DNA from 4 places in the Quatrionicoccus australiensis genome. Region 1 is predicted to be linked to each of the others. Evidence: predicted binding sites of a transcription regulator. Region 1 holds the regulator's gene; each other region holds the start of a gene.
What was found. The regulator sigma-54, encoded in region 1, starts transcription at its own class of promoters, with help from an activator protein. The targets are predictions, from matches to a motif close to TGGCACGCTTNCTGCTNA.
Positions count from the first base shown of each region.

Region 2: the regulator sigma-54 is predicted to act here: its motif matches at 2,029-2,046, upstream of KI612_RS16135 (nitrate reductase).
Region 3: the regulator sigma-54 is predicted to act here: its motif matches at 1,650-1,667, upstream of cydP (cytochrome oxidase putative small subunit CydP).
Region 4: the regulator sigma-54 is predicted to act here: its motif matches at 1,688-1,705, upstream of KI612_RS02600 (ammonium transporter).

Region 1 covers NZ_CP075188.1:4,117,564-4,122,621, forward strand. Annotated here, with positions in the region: gene ptsN (PTS IIA-like nitrogen regulatory protein PtsN) at 1-306, opposite strand, end outside; gene hpf (ribosome hibernation-promoting factor, HPF/YfiA family) at 358-681, opposite strand; gene KI612_RS19520 (RNA polymerase factor sigma-54) at 696-2,162, opposite strand; gene lptB (LPS export ABC transporter ATP-binding protein) at 2,191-2,928, opposite strand; gene recX (recombination regulator RecX) at 2,925-3,368, opposite strand; gene recA (recombinase RecA) at 3,361-4,389, opposite strand; gene KI612_RS19540 (hypothetical protein) at 4,624-4,827, shown strand; gene KI612_RS19545 (RluA family pseudouridine synthase) at 4,824-5,058, shown strand, end outside.
Region 2 covers NZ_CP075188.1:3,379,658-3,384,715, forward strand. Annotated here, with positions in the region: gene KI612_RS16135 (nitrate reductase) at 1-2,005, opposite strand, end outside; gene KI612_RS16140 (ClpXP protease specificity-enhancing factor) at 2,135-2,569, opposite strand; gene KI612_RS16145 (glutathione S-transferase N-terminal domain-containing protein) at 2,575-3,171, opposite strand; gene KI612_RS16150 (cytochrome c1) at 3,255-3,974, opposite strand; gene KI612_RS16155 (cytochrome b) at 3,986-5,058, opposite strand, start outside.
Region 3 covers NZ_CP075188.1:2,700,238-2,705,295, forward strand. Annotated here, with positions in the region: gene KI612_RS12970 (response regulator) at 1-150, shown strand, start outside; gene KI612_RS12975 (sigma-54 interaction domain-containing protein) at 172-1,518, opposite strand; gene cydP (cytochrome oxidase putative small subunit CydP) at 1,701-1,901, shown strand; gene KI612_RS12985 (cytochrome ubiquinol oxidase subunit I) at 1,891-3,453, shown strand; gene KI612_RS12990 (hypothetical protein) at 3,464-3,922, shown strand; gene cydB (cytochrome d ubiquinol oxidase subunit II) at 3,959-5,058, shown strand, end outside.
Region 4 covers NZ_CP075188.1:538,061-543,118, reverse strand. Annotated here, with positions in the region: gene KI612_RS02610 (ATP-binding protein) at 1-287, opposite strand, end outside; gene mltA (murein transglycosylase A) at 333-1,577, shown strand; gene KI612_RS02600 (ammonium transporter) at 1,736-2,938, shown strand; gene KI612_RS02595 (HNH endonuclease) at 3,192-4,334, opposite strand; gene KI612_RS02590 (restriction system-associated AAA family ATPase) at 4,334-5,058, opposite strand, start outside.

The DNA of each region.
Region 1 (5,058 bases):
GAAGAGCAGATTGACGGGCCGGCCATCCGGGGAATCGAAGGGCACCGGAGTCGTCAGGCGCATGAAAGCGCCGGAAGCCTGTTTGAGACCCTTGATACGGCCATGCGGAATGGCAATGCCCTGACCGAGGCCGGTCGAGCCGAGTTTTTCACGGGCGAACAGACTGTCGAAAATAACCGAGCGAGCGAGTCCGAGATGACTCTCGAAAAGCATGCCGGCCTGTTCGAACACCCGTTTTTTGCTGCTGGCATCAAGGTCGAGAAGAACCTGCGAAGCCGGCAGAATATTCGTTAGGGGGTTGTTCATAGGGGATTTGAAAACCAGGGCCGCAGCACAAGTGCCGCGGCCGGTCGGCTATTAGTCAGCCATGTGGTGTACAGGCTTGTCACCGCGATGGTGATCCTGGACCTTTTGCTTGTACTTCTGAACCTGACGGTCCAGCTTGTCAAACAGCGCATCGATGGCGGCGTAGAGGTCATCGCCGTTCTCTTCAACGTGAATGTCCTTGCCCGGCACATGCAACGTCACTTCAGCCTTCTGCTTGAGCTTCTCTACGGACAGAACCACGTTAACACCGGTGACTTTGTCAAAATGGCGAACGACGGGATCGAGCTTGTTCTCGACGTATTCGCGCAATGCCGGGGTTACTTCGATGTGGTGACCAGCGATCTGCAGATTCATTTTTTCTCCTCTCTCTACAGGGTCTTGCGTAAATTGACCGGCGGGATGTTGAGTGACTCGCGATATTTGGCTACCGTGCGTCGGGCTACAACAATTCCCTGCTGGCCTAGTATTTCGGATAATTGACTATCCGACAAGGGCTTCTTGCCATCCTCGGCACTGATCAATTGCTTGATCAGGGCGCGAATGGCGGTGGCAGAACAGGCACCACCGGTATCGGTGGACACATGACTGCCGAAAAAGTATTTCAATTCAAAGATGCCGCGCGGCGTCGCCATGTATTTCTGGCTGGTGACGCGCGAGACGGTCGACTCGTGCAAACCGAGAATATCGGCGATTTCGCGCAGGACCAACGGCCGCATGGCGACTTCACCATGTTCGAAAAACTGGCGCTGACGATCGACAATGGCCTGCGTCACGCGGTGGATGGTCTCGAAACGCTGCTGCACGTTCTTGATCAGCCAGCGTGCTTCCTGCAACTGGCCGGTCAGGTTGCCATTGCCGCGCCGCTGTCTCGACAGAATCTCGGCATACAGACGGTTGATGCGCAGGCGCGGGTAGGCATCCGGATTGATGTAGGCGGTCCATTTGCCCTTGAGCTTCCTGACCATTACGTCCGGCGTGATGTAGCGCGCCTCGGTCTGCGAGAAACGCGCCCCCGGCCGCGGATTGAGGCTGACGATCAGGGATTGTGCCGCCTTCAGTTCATCGTCGTCACAGGCGGTCAACCGGCGAATTTTGGCAAAATCGCGCGCCGCGAGCAGTTCCAGATGCTTCTCGACGATCGCCAGGGCAAGCGCCTGTACTTCGTCGGCCGGCATCGCTTTCAATTGCAGCGCCAGGCATTCGCTGGGGCTGCGCGCGCCGATCCCGGTCGGATCGAAATGCTGGATGTGGTGCAGGGCGATTTCCAGCTCTTCGAGCTCGATCTCGTATTCCGGCGGCAGGGTTTCCCACAGCTCCTCAAGCGTGGCCGAGAGATAGCCGTCATCGTCCAGCGCTTCGATCAGGAAACGGACCAGGCTGCGATCGCGTTCGCTGAGCTGGGTCATGCCCAGCTGCCAGCCGAGATGTTCGCGCAGGCTGGTGGCGGCCGAATGGATGTCGCGTGAATCGCTGTCGTCGTCTTCATCACGCCCGGCACCGGTAAAGGTCCCGGCATCGGAAGCCCAGCGATCATCATCGACTTCGGAAGGTGCGCTCGGCACTTCCTGCTCGCGTTCCTCGCGCGGATCACGTTCGCGCTCTTCAGTCGGTTCGCTGCGCGTCGTTTCGTTGGCCGGTGAATCGAATTGCTGCGCCGCCCCAAAGGATTCCGTACCGGCCTCGTCCTCGCGCTCCAGCATCGGATTTTCCAGCAGGTAACGCTCGATTTCCTGCTGCATCTCGACCGTCGACAACTGCAATAGCTTGATCGACTGCTGCAACTGAGGCGTCAGTGCCAGATGCTGGGATAGTTTTAGTTGGAGAGCTGGCTTCATCGGTTCGGGTTGGGGTGCAGCCTAACGGTCAGAGCTTGAAATGCTCGCCGAGATAAACCTTGCGGACGCTTTCATTATCAACGATTTCGTCCGGCCGTCCAGACGCGAGAACGCGTCCGGCGTTAATAATATAGGCGTGATCGCAGATACCGAGCGTTTCGCGCACATTATGGTCGGTAATCAGGACACCGATGCCGCGCTCCTTGAGGAAGCGGATGATCTTCTGGATCTCCAGTACAGCAATCGGATCGACACCGGCAAACGGCTCGTCGAGCAGGATGAAGCGCGGGTTGGTGGCCAGGGCGCGGGCGATTTCGACGCGGCGGCGCTCACCACCGGAGAGGGCGGCCGCATTGACGTGCCGGACATGCCCGATGTGCAGTTCGCTGAGCAGGCCTTCGAGGCGGTCGTCGAGTTCCTGCGCCGGCAGCTTGAGCAGCTCGAGCACGGCACGGATGTTCTCTTCGACATTGAGCTTGCGGAAGACCGAGGCTTCCTGCGGCAGGTAGGACAGGCCGAGGCGGGCCCGGCTGTGCATCGGCAGGTGGGTGAGGCGGACATCGTCGATATAGACCTCGCCGCCATCAGCCGCGACCAAGCCGACAATCATGTAGAAACAGGTGGTCTTGCCGGCCCCGTTCGGGCCGAGCAGGCCGACGACCTCGCCGCTTTTGACATCAAAGGAAACATCCTCGACCACCGTCCGCGACTTGTAGCGCTTCTTGAGGTTGTGGGCACTCAGGGTGGACACTTTGACATCGCTCATTCATCGGCTCCGCGCATGACACGGCGAATCGCGTCGCCGGAAAAACCGCGATATTGCAAAAAACGCATCTGTTTGGCCCGCTCGGCTGCCGATTGCGGCAACTCGCGGAATTTTCTCGCCCATACCGCCTTGCAACGCTCGGCTTCATCGCCGGCCTCGGGCAAGGCATCGGCAATGTCGTCATCACCGATGCCGCATTGCCGCAGTTCCTGCTTCAGCCGCGCATTGCCGTAGCGCCCGGCACGGGCGACGACGCGCTGACTGGCGTAACGCGAATCGGACAGCAGGCGCTCGGCCTGCAGGCGTTCGAGCACGGCTTCGAGCTGTTCTTCCGACTCCGCCTGCGCGGCGAGCTTGGCCTTCAACTCCGCCCGGCTGTGATCGCGCCGGGTGAGGAGTCGAAGCGCGGCAACCCGCAGCGCAGCAGAGGGATCAGCCATCAACCTTGGCTGCCTTGACCGGCTTGATGACATTGGTGCTGGCCGCTTCGCGGATGCCCGCCTCGATCTCGGCAGCGATTTCCGGGTTGGCCTTGAGGAATTCGCGGGAATTGTCCTTGCCCTGACCGATCTTTTCGCCCTTGTAGGAATACCAGGCGCCGGATTTCTCGACCAGCTTGTGGGCAACCCCGAGTTCGACGATTTCGCCGTGGCGGGAAATGCCTTCGCCGTACAGGATGTCGAAAATGGCTTCGCGGAAGGGCGGCGACACCTTGTTCTTGACGACCTTGACCTTGGTTTCGCTGCCGATGACCTCGTCGCCCTTCTTGATCGAGCCGATGCGGCGGATGTCGAGGCGCACGGAAGCGTAGAACTTGAGCGCATTGCCGCCGGTCGTCGTTTCCGGCGAACCGAACATGACGCCGATCTTCATGCGGATCTGGTTGATGAAGATGACCAAGGTGTTGGTCTTCTTGATGTTGGCGGTCAGCTTGCGCAGTGCCTGGCTCATCAGGCGGGCGTGCAGGCCGACCATCTGGTCGCCCATTTCGCCTTCGATTTCGGCACGCGGCGTCAGCGCCGCGACCGAGTCGATGACGATGATGTCGACCGAGCCGGAACGGACCAGCATGTCGGAAATTTCGAGGGCCTGTTCGCCGGTATCCGGCTGCGAGATCAGCAGGTCACCGACATTGACGCCGAGCTTCTGGGCATATTGCGGATCGAGCGCGTGTTCGGCATCGATGAAGGCGGCAACGCCGCCCAGCTTCTGCATTTCGGCAATGACCTGCAGACAGAGCGTGGTCTTGCCCGAGGATTCCGGACCGTAGATTTCGACAACGCGGCCGCGCGGCAGACCGCCGACGCCCAACGCGATATCCAAGCCGAGCGAACCGGTAGAAACCACCTGGATGCCTTCGTCGATCTCGGCATCGCCCATCTTCATGATGGAGCCTTTGCCGAACTGCTTTTCAATCTGTTGCAGCGCTGCGCTGAGCGCCTTTGCCTTGTTGTCGTCCATGGGGGTACCTCGAAAATTTGAGCGGATTATGGCACAGGGGCCGAAGATGGAATAGAAATTGCTGCATCAGCAGAAAGGTCAGTTCAAGACAAACAAATATCCTTTTGCTGCATTACCCGGAGAAAGCGACAGAACACGCGGTATATTCTCGCTGGCTGATTTGGCGCCCATCGGATACTGGGTATAAATACAGTACATTTACAGTAAGCTATTGGCAAGCAAATTATTCGCCCGATGCAATTCAAACGACTTATCGCACTGCTCATGCTGGCCATGACATTCACCGCCGTCGGCAAACCCGCCGCCTGGTACTGGTGGGCCAGCCGCATCGACGGCCAGCGCATCTGCGCCCAGACGGCGCCGGCAAAAGGCTGGCTGCGGGACAGCGGGCCGTTCGCCGACAGTCGCTGCAGCGACGTCCCGCCCCGCCAGCCATGAGCGCCTATTACCCACCGGTAGACACCGGTCTGACCCCGCTTTTCGTCGATGACACGCTGCTCATCGTCGACAAGCCGGCCGGCCTGCTCTCAGTGCCAGGCCGCGGCGAGGACAAGGCGGATTGCCTGGCCAGCCGCATCCAGGCGCAATTTGCCGATGCGCTGATCGTGCACCGCCTGGACATGTCGACTTCCGGCCTGCTCGTGCTGGCGCGCGGCGAAGAAATGCACC
Region 2 (5,058 bases), 740 kb from region 1:
TCCCCCAGTGCATCGGCAGCCAGGCCTGACCTTTCTGCATCCCGGCCCGTTCGACGACACGCAGGACGCTGTCGCCACGCGCATTGCTGAGCCGCGCCAGATCGCCGCTGACCAGCGTGCGGTGGCGCATGTCGCAAGGATGCATGCCGAGCAAGGGCTCGTCTTCCTGATTGAACAGGCGCGGCACGGTGCCGGTGCGGCTCATGCCGTGCCATTGATCGCGCATGCGACCGGAAAGCAGGCTGATCGGCAGGTCGACCGTATTGGCATCGGCAGTCGGCTGATGTTCGATCGGCAGGAAAGCCGCTTTGCCGTCGGCAGAAGCGAACACGCCGTCTTCGTAAAGACGCGTCCGGCCGGTAGCAGCCCCTTGCGGATACGGCCATTGCTGCGGTCCGGCCTGTTCGAGCAAGGCATAACTCAGGCCGCCGATATCGAGATCGCGGCCTAACGTACTGGCGCGGTGCTCGTTGAAGATGGCTTCGGCATCGGCATAGGGAAACAGCTTGTCGGTCGCCGAATTGCCCAGCTTGTGCCCGAGCCGGCGCGCGAAATCGACGACGATCTGCCAGTCGTGACGGGCTTCGCCCGGCGCGGCGACGGCCGACTGGACGCGACTGATGCGGCGCTCGGAATTGGTCACCGTGCCGTATTTTTCACCCCAGGTCGTGGCCGGCAACAGCAGGTCGGCATACGCCGCGGTATCGGTATTGCCGTAGGCTTCCTGCAGCACGACATAGTCGGCCGCTTCCAGTGCCGCGCGTACGGCAGCCTGGTTGGGCAGCGATTGCGCCGGATTCGTGCAGGCAATCCAGACCGCCTTGATCTCGCCGGTTTTCAGGCTTTTGAACAGGTCGACCGCTGACTTGCCCGGTTCTGACGGTACGTCGGGAATCCCCCACAGCTTCGCCACTTCGGCGCGATGTTCGGGATTGCCGAGGTCACGATGGGCCGACAACTGGTTGGCGAGACCGCCGACTTCGCGCCCGCCCATCGCATTCGGCTGCCCAGTCAGGGAAAACGGCCCGGCGCCGGGTTTGCCGATCTGGCCGGTCGCCAGATGCAGATGGATGATGCCGGCGTTATTCTGCGTCCCGTGCGCCGACTGGTTGAGCCCCTGGCAGTAGAGCGAAAGCGCTGCCTTGCTGCCGGCGAACCAGCGCGCCGCCGTAACGATATCCGCGGCCCGCAGGCCGCAGATCGCAGCGACCCGCTCCGGCGTGTATTCGCCGACGATCGCCTGCAACTCGGCAAAGCCACGGGTATGGACGGCGATATAGTCGGCATCGATCAGGTTCTCGGCAATCATCACCTGCAGCATGCCGTTGAATAGCGCGACATCGGTGCCCGGCTTGAGCGGCAGGTGCAGATCGGCGATTTCCGCCGTCTCGCTGCGCCGCGGATCGGCAACGATGATGCGCAGGTTGGGGTTGGCCGCCCGCGCATCCTCGATCCGGCGAAAGACGATGGGATGGGCAAGCGCCGGATTGGCACCGCTGATGAAGATCAGGCTGGCCTGATCGATATCCTCGTAACTGCACGGCGGCGCGTCAGCACCCAGGGTCTGCTTGTAGCCGGCCACCGCCGAGGACATGCAGAGACGCGAATTGGTATCGACGTTGTTGGTGCCGATCAAGCCCTTGGCGAGCTTGTTGAAGACGTAGTAATCCTCGGTCATCAATTGACCGGAGATATAAAAGGCAACCGAATCCGGACCATGCTCACGGATGATCGAAGCAAAACGCCCGGCCGCCTGGTCGAGCGCGGCATCCCAACTCAGACGCTGGCGCAGGCCATGCCGCTCCGTCCGCTGTTCCGGATGGAGCAGGCGACAGGTAGTGTCAGCCGTCAGATGCAGGCTGGCCCCCTTGGTGCACAAACGACCGAAATTGGCAGGATGCTGCGGATCACCGCGCACGCCGACAATGCGACCACCTTCAGTGGCAACCAGAACGCCGCAGCCGACGCCGCAATAACAACAAGTGGATTTGACTTCAGTTTGCATGACTTTTCCTTTTGGCATGGCTTTGAGCAACAGCCGTGCCATCGTTAAAAATCATGGACTTGAATAACAAACGGGGAGATTTCCAATGGAAATCTCCCCATTCTGGTGCATCACCAGGCGAGCGAGTCCCTATTTGATGCGCTGCAGCTTCGGGCGCCCCGCATCCGGGCGCGGCGGCTCGGGCGGGTCCTCGTCTGGTGCAGAATCTCCAGCCCCCAGCTCGGCAGAAAACGCTTCGGCTACGCCGGCATCGTCTTCGAGTTCGAAGGCCATCCCGGCTCCGTTTTCACGCGCATAAACCGCCGTTACCTGACCAACCGGTATCGACAACTCACGCGCCACACCACCAAAACGCGCCTGAAACTCGACATAGTCATTGCCAATCTGCAGCTTGTTGGTCGCACCGGGTCCCAGATTGAGCACGATCTGGCCGTCACGCACGAACTCGCGCGGCACGCGGGTCCGGGAATCGACGGTGACTGCGATATGCGGCGTGAAACCGTTATCGCAGCACCATTCCCAGATGGCGCGCAGCAAATAAGGCTTGGTCGAAGGAAGCCCCATGCCTGTTACTTGCGCATCGCTTTTTCGGACGGCGTCAGCGCGTCGATGAAACCTTGCCGGCTGAAGATGCGCTCGGCGTACTTCATCAGCGGTGCGGCAGCCTTGCCGAGATCGATGCCATAGTGGTCGAGACGCCACAACAACGGGGCAATCGCCACGTCGAGCATGGAGAACTCGTCACCCAGCATGAACTTCTGCTTGTTGAAGATCGGCACGATTTCGGTCAGACGCGCCTTGATTTCCTGGCGGGCCTTATCAGCGGTCTTGCTGTTCTTTTCGATCACTTCCATGAAGGAAAAGATTTCGCGTTCCATGCCGACCAGCAACTGGCGGGCGCGGGCGCGCATGATCGGATCGGCCGGCATCAGTTGCGGATGCGGGAAGCGTTCGTCAATGTATTCGTTGATGATGTTCGGCTCGAACAGGACGAGATCGCGCTCGACCAGAACCGGCACGCGATTGTGCGGGTTGATCGCGGCCATTTCTTCCGGCTTGTTGAACATGTCGACATCGATGACCTGAAAGTCCATGCCCTTTTCGAACAGGACAATGCGGCAACGGTGACTAAAAGGGCAGGTAGTGCCCGAATAGAGGTTCATCATTTGTGGTAACCCTCAAAATGAGATTCGGCACCGGGGGCCGGCCGAAGCCAAACCCGCGATGCCGTTAGCTGATCCGGGAAGGATCAGTGAATGTCTTTCCAGTATTCCTTCTTCAGCGCGTAGGCCACGACGAAGAGAACGGCAAGGAAGCCCAGAACGTAGAAGCCCAGCGTACGGCGGAATTCCTGTTGCGGCTCGGCCATCCAGACCATGAAGCTGACCAGATCGGAAACCGTCTTGTCGTAGGCGGCAGGAGCCAGCTCACCCGGCACGGCCAGTTCCAGCTTGTGCGTTTCGTGATTCAGCACTTGCTGACCTTGCAGGCCATACAGGATGTGCGGCATGCCGACGTTTTCGAACACCACGTTGTTCCAGCCGGTCGGACGGTTTTCGTCGCGATAGAAGGAACGCAGATAGGTGTACAACCAGTCGGCACCGGCGCCGGCGTTGCCGGCTTCGCCACGGGCACGGGCAATGATGGTCAGGTCGGGCGGCGTGGCGCCGAACCATTGCTTCTGCTCGTCGGAACGGGCAGCAACCGTCATCAGGCCACCGATCTTGTCGGTGGTGAACATCAGGTTGTCCTTCACTTGCTGCTCGGTCAACCCCAGATCCAGCAGGTTTTTGTAGCGCAAGTAGGAAGCACCATGGCAGTTCAGGCAGTAATTGACGAAGACCTTGGCACCATTCTGCAGCGCCGCCTTGTCACTGACCGAACCCGGCCACTTGTCGAGATGAACCGCACCGCCGCTGGCAAAAGCCATGATCGGCGCGAAGAGCAATGCGATCAGAAATTTTTTCATTTTTTGCACCCTCACTTCATCGTCACGCGGTCAGGAACCGGCTTGAACTTGTCCATGCGGGACCACCACGGCATGCCGAGGAAGAAACCGAAGTAGAACACCGTGCAGATTTGCGAAATGATTTCGCCCATCGGAGACGGGGACAAGGTGCCCAGGTAACCGAGGATGAAGAAGCAAATCACGAAAATGGTGATCATGGCCTTGGTGATCGGGCCGCGATAGCGGATCGACTTGACCGGGCTGCGATCGAGCCAAGGCAAGGCAGCGAAGATCACCACGGAAGCACCCATCGCCACCACACCCCAGAACTTGGCATCGAGACCGAAGAAGTTCCAGACCATCGCACGCAGGATGGAGTAGTAAGGCGTGAAGTACCAGACCGGCGCGATATGCGGCGGGGTCTTCAGCGGGTCAGCCGGATAGAAATTCGGCGTTTCCAGGAAGTAGCCACCACCTTCGGGAGCCCAGAACATCACGGCAGAGAAAATCATCAGGAAGACGACAACACCGACGATGTCCTTGACCGTGTAGTACGGGTGGAACGGAATGCCGTCACGCGGAATGCCGTTTTCGTCCTTGTTGGCCTTGATTTCGACGCCGTCCGGGTTGTTCGAACCGGTTTCGTGCAGCGCCAGCACGTGGGCGGCGACAAGACCGAGCAGCACGAGCGGGAAGGCGATGACGTGGAAGGAGAAGAAACGGTTCAGGGTTGCGTCACCAACCACGAAGTCACCACGGATGATCAGCGAAAGATCAGCGCCGATGACCGGGATGGCTGAGAACAGATTCACGATCACCTGGGCGCCCCAGTAGGACATCTGACCCCACGGCAGCAAATAGCCGAAGAAGGCTTCGCCCATCAGCACCAGGAAGATGCCGACACCGAACAGCCAGGTCAGCTCGCGCGGCTTGCGGTACGAACCGTAGATCAGGCCACGGAACATGTGCATGTAAACCACGATGAAGAAGGCCGAAGCACCGGTCGAGTGCATGTAGCGGATCAGCCAGCCACCCGGCACATCACGCATGATGTACTCGACGGAAGCAAAGGCGACAGGAACGCCATTCGCGTTTACCGCAGCAT
Region 3 (5,058 bases), 1.4 Mb from region 1:
GTGATGATCACCAGCAACGCCGACCCGGACACCGTGCAGGAAGCAATCATGGGCGGCGCCAACGGCTTCATCGTCAAGCCTTTCAACGCAGCACGCGTACTCGATACGCTGGAAAAAGTCGTCGGCCGCCTGACTCAGAAGAATCGCTGAAATCCAGGCTGAAAAGCGGCCTCAGTCCTGTCCGCCAGCAGTGCCTGGACCAGGCTCCAGGCCACATTGCTTCAGACGTCGGTAGAGCGTCCTTTCCGAAATTCCCAGGTGTTTTGCCAGAGCCTGACGGCTCCCGGCAAAATTGCGGACCAGGCGAACGAAAGCAAGCGGGTCGGCATCAGGAGCGGCTTGACGAAGCGATTGCGGCGGCTGCGCCAATGCACCGGAAAAAGCGCCAGGCGCCAGCGAAGGCAAGTGTGAAAGGCGGATCTGGTCACCATCACAAAGCAGGCAGGCGCGTTCGAGAATATTGCGCAATTCCCGGACGTTGCCGGGGAAAGAGTAAGCCTTCAACCAGTCGACTGCCTCCGCTGCGAAGCTCAATGTCCGTCCGTTGGCAACCCGGGCGAGCAGGGCCTCGGCGAGCAGCAGGACGTCGTCGCCGCGTTGCCGCAATGGCGGCAGGAAGATGGGAAAGACATTGAGGCGGTAGAAGAGATCCTGGCGGAAGGAAGCTTCAGCAACCATTTCCGCGAGCGGCCGATGGGTTGCGGAAACGATCCGGACCTCGGCCTGGCGCAAATCCGGAGAACCGACCCGGCGATAGGTACCGGTTTCGAGCAGGCGCAACAATTTGACCTGGATCGACAAGGGAATGTCGCCGACTTCGTCGAGAAACAGGGTTCCGCCCGAAGCCGCCTCGACCAGACCGGTCTTGCGCGCGGTTGCGCCGGTGAAAGCCCCCCGCTCGTGGCCGAACAACTCGCTTTCGAACAGGGTTTCGGCCAATCCGGAGCAGTCGACCGCCACAAACGGCTTGTCCGCCCGCCGGCTGATCTGATGAATGGCGTTCGCCACCAGTTCCTTGCCGGTGCCGGACTCGCCCTGCAGGAGCACCGCGGCATCTGAGGGCGCGACGCGGGCGACCAGTTCCATCATGCCCAGAAACATGCCGGAGCGTCCGATCAGTCCCTGGGCGTGCGCCAGACTGCGCGCCCCGGGCAAAGGCTCGAGCTTCTCGACGTAATAGGCGATTTCGCCGGCGCCATCGCGAATCGGCGACAACTCGATGTTCTCGAACATCTCGCCGCGCGAAGTATGGTGCAAGTGCAGCACGCGCTCGCGCTGCCCCGAATGCAGACTGCGCTGCAGGGGGCAGGACTCGCCGGCCTGGTCGCAAGGTACCGTGTAGCGGTGCGAAACCTCGTAGCACTTGCGCCCGACAACCTCGCGCTGGTCGTTCCAGTTGTTCCGGTAGGCCTCGTTGGCCGCAACGATGCGGTAATTGCGGTCGCAAAGGATGTGCGGCTCGGCCAGGTTCTCCAGGAAGGAGATCAATTCACTCAACGCCGCTTGCTTGTCTGCCATGCCATCCCCTGCCAACAAATACTGCCACAAAACTGCCATTCTGCCACATGGCAGACAAACCAGCCTTGGTCCGACATCCGGCCGGCCTTTTTAATCATGGACTTGACACCAACGGAGCGGGTATCGCGAGCTGGCACGCGTCTTGATAAGTAAATGCTGATATTAACCCGTGGAGGCAGTTCATGAACCAGCGCGATCGCCGCTTGCGCAAGGAGATTCTTGTCATCGTAGTGATCAAGCTGATTCTCATTGTCGGCCTGTGGTGGTGCTTTATCCGCGAAGCACGGGTGACCGTGGACAGCGCGGCCGCCGCCCGCCATCTCGGCAATCATGAACTGACCGCCAGCAACCCGCCCCAGCAAGGAGCCCGCAATGCTCAGTGAGCAACTCGTCGATCTTTCCCGACTGCAGTTCGCCGTCACCGCGATGTACCACTTCCTCTTCGTGCCGCTCACCATCGGCATGACCTGGATCCTGGTCATCATGGAGTCGGTCTATCTGATGACCGGCAAGACCATCTACCAGGACATGACCCGCTTCTGGGGCAAGCTGTTCGGCATCAATTTCGCGCTTGGCGTCACCACCGGCATCACCATGGAATTCCAGTTCGGCACCAACTGGGCTTATTACTCGCATTATGTCGGCGACGTCTTCGGCGCGCCGCTGGCGATCGAAGGCCTGATGGCCTTCTTCCTCGAGTCGACTTTCATCGGCCTCTTTTTCTTCGGCTGGGACCGCCTGTCGCGCAAGCAGCATCTGCTGGTTACGCTGCTCATGGCGATCGGCACCAATCTTTCGGCACTGTGGATCCTGATCGCCAACGGCTGGATGCAGAACCCGGTCGGCGCCGAGTTCAGCTACGTAACGATGCGCATGGAAATGGTCGATTTCTGGGCCGTGCTCTTCAATCCGGACGCCCAGGCCAAGTTCGTCCATACCGTCTCGGCCGGCTATGTCACGGGCGCCATGTTCGTGCTCTCGATTTCGGCTTTCTACCTGTTGCGTGGCCGCGACGTCGAGTTCGCCAAGAAGAGCTTCCGCATCGCCGCCGCCTTCGGCTTTGCCTCGATCTGTTCGGTCATCGTGCTCGGCGACGAGTCCGGCTACACCGTCGGCGAAGCACAGCAAACCAAGCTTGCTGCCATGGAAGCGATGTGGGAGACCGAACCGGCACCGGCCGGATTCAACGTCATCGCCCTGCCCAACGAAGCCGAAATGAAAAACGATTTTGCCATCGAGATCCCCTGGGTCATGGGCATCATCGGCACTCGCTCGCTCGACAAGCAGATCCCCGGCATCAAGGAAATCCGGGAAAAGAACCGCGAACGGATCATCAACGGCCGGCTCGCCGCCATCGCCCTCGATGCACTGCGCAAGAATCCCGACAACGCCCAGATGAAGGCTGAATTCGAAGCCCGCAAGAGCGATCTCGGCTTCGGCCTGCTCCTGAAAAAATACGTGACCGATTACGCCCAGGTCACCCCGGCGATCATCGACCGCGCCGTGGCCGACACCGTGCCGCGCGTCGCCCCGATGTTCTGGAGCTTCCGCCTGATGGTCGGTTTCGGTTTCCTGATGCTGGCCCTGTTCGGCGCCGCCCTGTGGTCGTCCGTCAAAGGCGACTTTGCCGATAAAACCGGCCTCCTGCGCTGGTCACTGTGGATGTTGCCGGTCCCCTGGCTGTCTTGCGAACTTGGCTGGTTTGTTGCCGAGTACGGTCGGCAACCCTGGACCATCTACGGCGTACTGCCGACCCATCTCTCGGTTTCGACGCTGTCGGTGGGCAATCTCTACGGCTCGCTGGCCGGTTTTGTCGGCTTCTACACCGTCCTGCTGATTGTCGAGATGTACCTGATGACCCGCTTTGCCCGCCAGGGACCGGGCAGCCTGGGCACCGGCCGCTACGACAACGAAGCGCAACATGCCCACGCCTGAAGGAAGAAACATGCGTCTCACCTTTCTCCTGATCGCCCTCGGCCTGTTGCCACTCGGCCCGGCGGTGGCCGATGAGCACGACACCCACCGCCCGGCGCAAACAATCGACTACGCGCTGATCCTGCCGGCCAACCTGCCGCATATGCTGCGCAGCGCCAATGAACAGGCCGCCTTGCTCGGCCTTGATGACAGCCAGCGCCAGGCCGTCCGCGAACTGATGGCGGAGGCACCGCTGCAGGTTTTTTCCCGCCTCGGGCAGGCGGAAAAACTCGAGCAGGCGATTGCCCGCGACCTGCTCCACAAGCAGCTCCCGCTCGCCGAACTGGAGCCCCGCCTGGACCAGTTGGCAGCCCTCAAGCGGGCAGCCAGCACCGCCCAGATCGCCACCATCAACCGCCTGCAGACGCTGCTCAGCCGAAGCCAATTTCGCCAGTTGCTGCAAATCAACGGCGTCCCGGACCCGCAATGAACGCCGCACCCCAACTCCGTCCCTGAGGAAACAAGCATGTTCGATTATCCAACCCTGAAAATCATCTGGTGGCTGCTGGTCGGCGTATTGCTGGTCGGCTTCGCCATCATGGACGGCCACGACATGGGCGTCGGCACGCTGCTCCCCTTCGTCGGCAAGAACGACGTCGAGCGTCGCATCGTCATCAACACCGTCGGCCCGCACTGGGACGGCAACCAGGTCTGGTTCATCACCGGCGGCGGCGCCATTTTCGCCGCCTGGCCGCTGGTCTATGCAACCGCCTTCTCCGGCTTCTACTGGGCCATGCTGGCCGTACTCTGGGCGCTGTTCTTCCGTCCGGTCGGCTTCGATTACCGCAGCAAGATCGACAACCCGACCTGGCGCAACACCTGGGACTGGGGGCTGTTCGTCGGCGGCGCCGTACCGCCACTGATCTTCGGCGTCGCTTTCGGCAATCTGCTGCAAGGCGTTCCCTTCCATTTTGACGATCATCTGGTGTCGACCTATACCGGCAGTTTCTGGGCGCTGCTCAATCCCTTCGCCTTGCTCTGCGGCGTCGTATCGACGGCAATGATCACCTTCCATGGCGCCATCTACCTGATGCACCGGACCGAAGACGTGGTTTACCAACGGGCCCGGCAGGCCATGCTGATCTTCGGCAGCCTGCTCTTGCTTGGCTTCTCGATTGCCGGCATCTGGTTATGGCAGGGCATCGAAGGTTACGTCATCAGTTCGCCGGTCGACCCGGCGGCACTGCCCAATCCGCTTGCCAAGAACGTGCTCCGCGCCACCGGAGCCTGGCTGGCCAATTACCAGGCTTACCCGGCCAGCATCGCCCTGCCCGTACTTGCCTATGCCGGCATCCTGAGTGCCATGATGCTCGCCGCCGCCGGCCGCACGCTGGCCGCCTTCGTCGCCTCGGCACTGACCATCGTCGGCATCATTGGCACGGCAGGCATCTCGCTCTTTCCCTTCATCATGCCCTCGTCTACCGACCTGCGCTCCAGCCTCACTGTCTGGGACAGCGTATCCAGCCAGTTGACGCTGGAAATCATGCTCTGGGCAACCCTGATCTTCATGCCGCTGATCATCGTGTACACCAGTTGGGCTTACAAGGTGATGGCCGGCAAGGTAAC
Region 4 (5,058 bases), 590 kb from region 1:
GCGCCGGTCAGCAGGACGTTGTTGGCGCCGCGGCCGGCGACGAACTGCTGCGTGTTGAGCGTGATGCGCGCCTTCTGGTCGTCGACGTTCTCGAGATCGGCGAGACGGATCGGGTGCGGATGCGGCACCGGCTGCAGCCAGCCGCGCCCGTCGCGCTTGCGCCAGCGGAAGGCGACGGCGGCATTCCAGTCGGGCAGCGGCGAAAGCGGCGGCAGGGTCGCCTCGAAACGGGCAAGGACGGCTTCGGCCCGGGCAAGCAGGCGTTCAAGCGGAGGAGTGTTGGGCATGATCGTTTTATACTTCGCGGCGAATTGCGAACTCTAACGAAAGCCATGCCAAAACTCCAAGCTGCATTTCTCTCCCTGACCGTACTCGCGGCCGCCCTGCTCGCCGGCTGCAGCAGCATTCCGTTCAGTGAAGCACCAGCCGCCTGCGCGCCCTGCGCCGCCTGCCCGAGCTGCCCGCCCGCCGTCGCCACATCGGCACCCGCCCCGGCGCCAACCGCCCCCACCGCTTTCTCGCGCAGCCTGCAAGCGGGCACCTGGAACGAGCTGCCGGGCTGGGCCGAGGACGACCACGCTGCCGCCTGGCCCGCCTTCCTGCAATCCTGCCGCGGCATGGCGAGCAAGCCGCACGGCCCGGCCTGGAAGCGCGTCTGCGACCTGGCCAAAGCCGCCGGCCCCAGCCTGAGCAGCAAGGACGCCCGCCAGTTCTTCGAAAACCACCTGCGCCCCTACGCCATCCTCGCCGCCGACGCGAACCCGAATGGCCTGGTCACCGGCTATTACGAGCCGTTGCTGCGCGGCAGCCGGCAGGCGACGCGCGGCTTCGAGCAGCCGGTGCGCGGCGTGCCGGACGATCTGCTGACCATCGACCTCTCCGCCGTCTTCCCCGAACTCAAGGACAAGCGCGTGCGTGGCCGCCTCGAAGGCAACAAGGTCGTGCCCTACTGGTCGCGCGCCGAAATCACCGCGCGTGGCGACCGTCTGCCCGGCCGCACCCTGCTCTACGTTGACGATGCGGTCGAGCTCTTCTTCCTGCAGGTCCAGGGTTCCGGCCGCGTCCAGCTCCAGGACGGCAGCCAGGTCCGCCTCAACTACGCCGACCAGAACGGCCACCCCTACCAGTCGATCGGCAGGGTATTGGTCGAGCGTGGCGAACTGAAGCTTGAAGAAGCCTCGATGCAGGGCATCCAGAACTGGGCGCGCGCCAATCCGGCCCGCCTCAACGACCTGCTCAACAGCAACCCGAGCTACGTCTTCTTCCGTGAAGTGCCGAACAGCAAGGACGGCCCGGTCGGCGCCCTCGGCGTACCACTCACGCCCGAGCGCAGCATCGCCATCGACCCGCGCTCGGTGCCACTCGGCACGCCGGCCTTCCTCGCCACCACCCGCCCCAATTCGGCGCAGCCGCTGAACCGCCTGGTGATGGCGCAGGACACCGGCGGGGCGATCAAGGGCGCCGTACGCGCCGACTTTTTCTGGGGCTTCGGCAAGGAAGCGGGCGAACAGGCCGGACGCATGAAACAGTCCGGACGCATCTGGTTGCTGCTGCCGCCCGAGGCTGCACTCAAATAAGGCAAGCGCGCACCAATCGATTGCACATTAGTTAAAAAACGCACCATGTCGGTGCTTATTTCATCAAGCACGGAAAAATAACGCACTGATTTGAAAAGGAAAGCACGCACTGGAATGGTGCTTGCTTTCCTCCCCCGGTCTTTTGAATCGGGGGTTTCATGGAAGCGTATCAATCCAGCAGCAACGTGCTGTTCATCCTGCTCGGCGCCATCATGGTGCTGGCCATGCACGCCGGCTTTGCCTTTCTCGAAGTCGGCACCGTCCGCAAGAAAAACCAGGTCAATGCCCTGGTCAAGATCCTGACCGACTTCGGCATCTCGACCATCGCCTATTTCTTCATCGGCTACGGCATCGCCTACGGCACGCATTTCTTCACCGGCGTCGAAACGCTGATGGAAAAGAACGGCTTCGAACTGACCAAGTTCTTCTTCCTGCTCACCTTCGCCGCCGCCATCCCGGCCATCATCTCGGGCGGCATCGCCGAGCGCGCCAAGTTCCACCCGCAACTGGCCGCCACCTTCCTGCTCGTCGGCTTCGTTTATCCGTTCTTTGAAGGCATCGCCTGGAACCAGGCCTTCGGCATCCAGGCCTGGCTGAAAGCGACCTTCGGTGAAGAGTTCCACGACTTTGCCGGCTCTGTTGTCGTGCATGCCATGGGCGGCTGGATCGCCCTGCCCGCCGTGCTCCTGCTCGGGCCACGCTACGGCCGCTACAGCAAGGATGGCCGCATCTCCGCCCACCCGCCGTCATCGATTCCCTTCCTGGCGCTCGGCGCCTGGATCCTGACCGTCGGCTGGTTCGGCTTCAACGTCATGAGTGCGCAGACGCTCGACAAGATCTCCGGCCTGGTCGCCCTCAACTCGCTGATGGCCATGGTCGGCGGCACGCTGGTCGCCATGGTGCTCGGCAAGAACGACCCCGGCTTCGTACACAACGGCCCGCTCGCCGGCCTGGTTGCAGTATGTGCCGGCTCCGACATCATGCACCCGATCGGTGCCCTGGCCGTCGGCGGCATTGCCGGCGCCCTGTTCGTGATCATGTTCACGCTGACCCAGAACCGCTGGAAGATCGACGACGTGCTCGGCGTCTGGCCGCTGCACGGCCTGTGCGGCGCCTGGGGCGGCATCGCCGCCGGCATCTTCGGCAGCAAGGCCCTCGGCGGCGCCGGCGGCATCGCCTTCATGCCACAACTGATCATGACCGCGATGGCCATCTGCGTCGCCCTGATCGGCGGCACACTGGTGTACGGCACCCTGAAGCGCCTGTTCGGCATCCGCCTCGACCAGGAAGAAGAATACGACGGCGCCGACCTCAGCATCCACAAGATCACGGCAACGCCGGAGCGCGAACCGAACTGGTAAAGCGCTGGTTGGAAATAATGTCTGTCAGGCGCGTGTAAAGCCTGTCGGACTGTCGATGTAAGAGAGGCCCGGCGATTGCCGGGCCTCTCTTTTTCAACTTCAGCTATTCGGCCAATAGCTGCCGGCAGCCGGTGTCTAGGAGAATGACGGCAATCGGTTGGATTTCTGCCTTTTGACCTCGTGATATAGGAATCGAATACAACGCCAGAGAACTTGATCGAATGTCCCATCGCCCCATCAAGCTGGTATCCCGTCAGGGTATTTGAGGCGCAGCTTCTTGTTTCGCAATCGGTACGAATACCCCCGCATTTTTGCAGGCCTGAAGAAAACCATTCTTCAGAAAATTTTCATTGGCATAGGGCGATTGCTCCGCGTGGCGCTTCACGACTTGCAGGTATTTGTCAGGTGTTTGTCCTTCCGCCCCTGCAAATTTATCGTGCCAACGCCATTCAGTAAAAACCTCTTCCAGCCAGGCCTTACCGTCTCCACTCAATAGCTTTCCCCGGTACCGCTCTTCGATGCCATAAACATCTTTCCAGGTCTCGATCTGTTCGACCAGAGCGGCTGGACCGAACGTGAGTTTGATCTCTGTAGGCGTCAGTTTTTCGATATTCGCGTGATCGAACGTCACCTGCACATCTATGGCGTAGGGTGCTGTTGCGAACGGGTAGAAAATCTTGCGGCGGACTGCTCCTCCAGCGCTAGGTTTCTTCTCATGCGCCGGATCTTTGCTGGTCTTGTAACTGCTGTTGCAGTGGTGGCAGGCGGGAACAAGATTTCTGAAGTTGATGGAATTGAAAGGATAGAGTGCTTTTGGCAGGTAATGGTCGTAGGCTTCGCGCGGGGTGTGATTCTCACCCAGTAAATAGCTGATTCCGCAGAACGGACATTTGCCCGATTTGTTGACGGACGAGAAGGCGCGATAGTGGTCGTCGATGTTTCCTATTTTTGCCCTTAGTGCGGCCAAATCGAGCAAGGAACGCGGCGAATAGAGCTCTTTGAAAAATAACTTAAGCTTTTCTGTCAGATCTTTGTGGGCGGCAGGAATGTCTGCATAGCAAGTGAGTGGCGTTGCAGGATCGTTGGCGCAGATCTTTTCAATATCGTTATTTCCCAAGTACCACTGCTTGAACTGGTCTATCTCCTGCGGCGGCAGAGATGAAAACAACTGATAAATCGCTTTGACGTCCTTGTAAAACGCTTTTCCCCGTTCTGGCGCGTGCTTTGAAAAACCAAACTCTGACATGACCTCTTGCAGGTCTGGCTCGCCGATGAAAAGGTCCGTGTGGAATTCCTGCCCAATCGGCGCCTTGCTCCACACCTCAAAGAAGATGAAATCGATGAACTTCTGCATCTTCTCCATTTGGTGCGGCACATAGGTGTAGGGAAACAGCATCAGCCTTGCTCCGCTCGGCCTTTTCTCTCCTGGCGGTCGAGAATGGCATTGATCAACAGGACCTTTTCCACCGAGTCGCCCAGTTCGCGCTGAATTTCGGCGATCAGTTCTTCTTCGTTCTCGCCGCCATGTTCAAAGCGAGCGCGCAAGGCCTCCAGCAAGGCTTGCGCGTGCCCGCCGATGGTTTCCCGTTTGCCGAAGGTGCTCATGGTGATCTTGTTGATCGAGGCACCCAGAGTGTTGTACTCGGGCTTGCTGATGCTGACCGCGCCGCTGGTCTTGTCCTTCTTGAAGATCAGCACCTTGTCCGGCTTGCTGTCCGAGATCAGGAACGGCGTGTGGGTGGTGATCAGCATTTCCTGCCCGACATCGCCATTGCCCGGCAGGCACTGGCGCAACTGACTGATGAAGTTGGCCCGCCAGTCCGGGTTGAAATGGGTTTCCGGCTCGTCGAGCAGGAACAGGCTGTTGGTGTTGCGGAACAACAGGCACAACCCTAGGCTGTGCAGTAATTGATGTTCGCCATCCGAGAGTTCCTTGAGCATCATCGGTTCGCTGGCGCCTTGCTTCGTGAACTTGACGAACTTGAAGCGCATGATGCGCTGATCGGAGGCCAGGGTTGGAACCGTTTCGCTGACGTAATGGCTGTTGGAGCGATAAATGTCGGTCTTGAGTTCTTCGCTGACCGCATAGAGGTTCAGTGTCAGCAATACCTGAAAGGCCT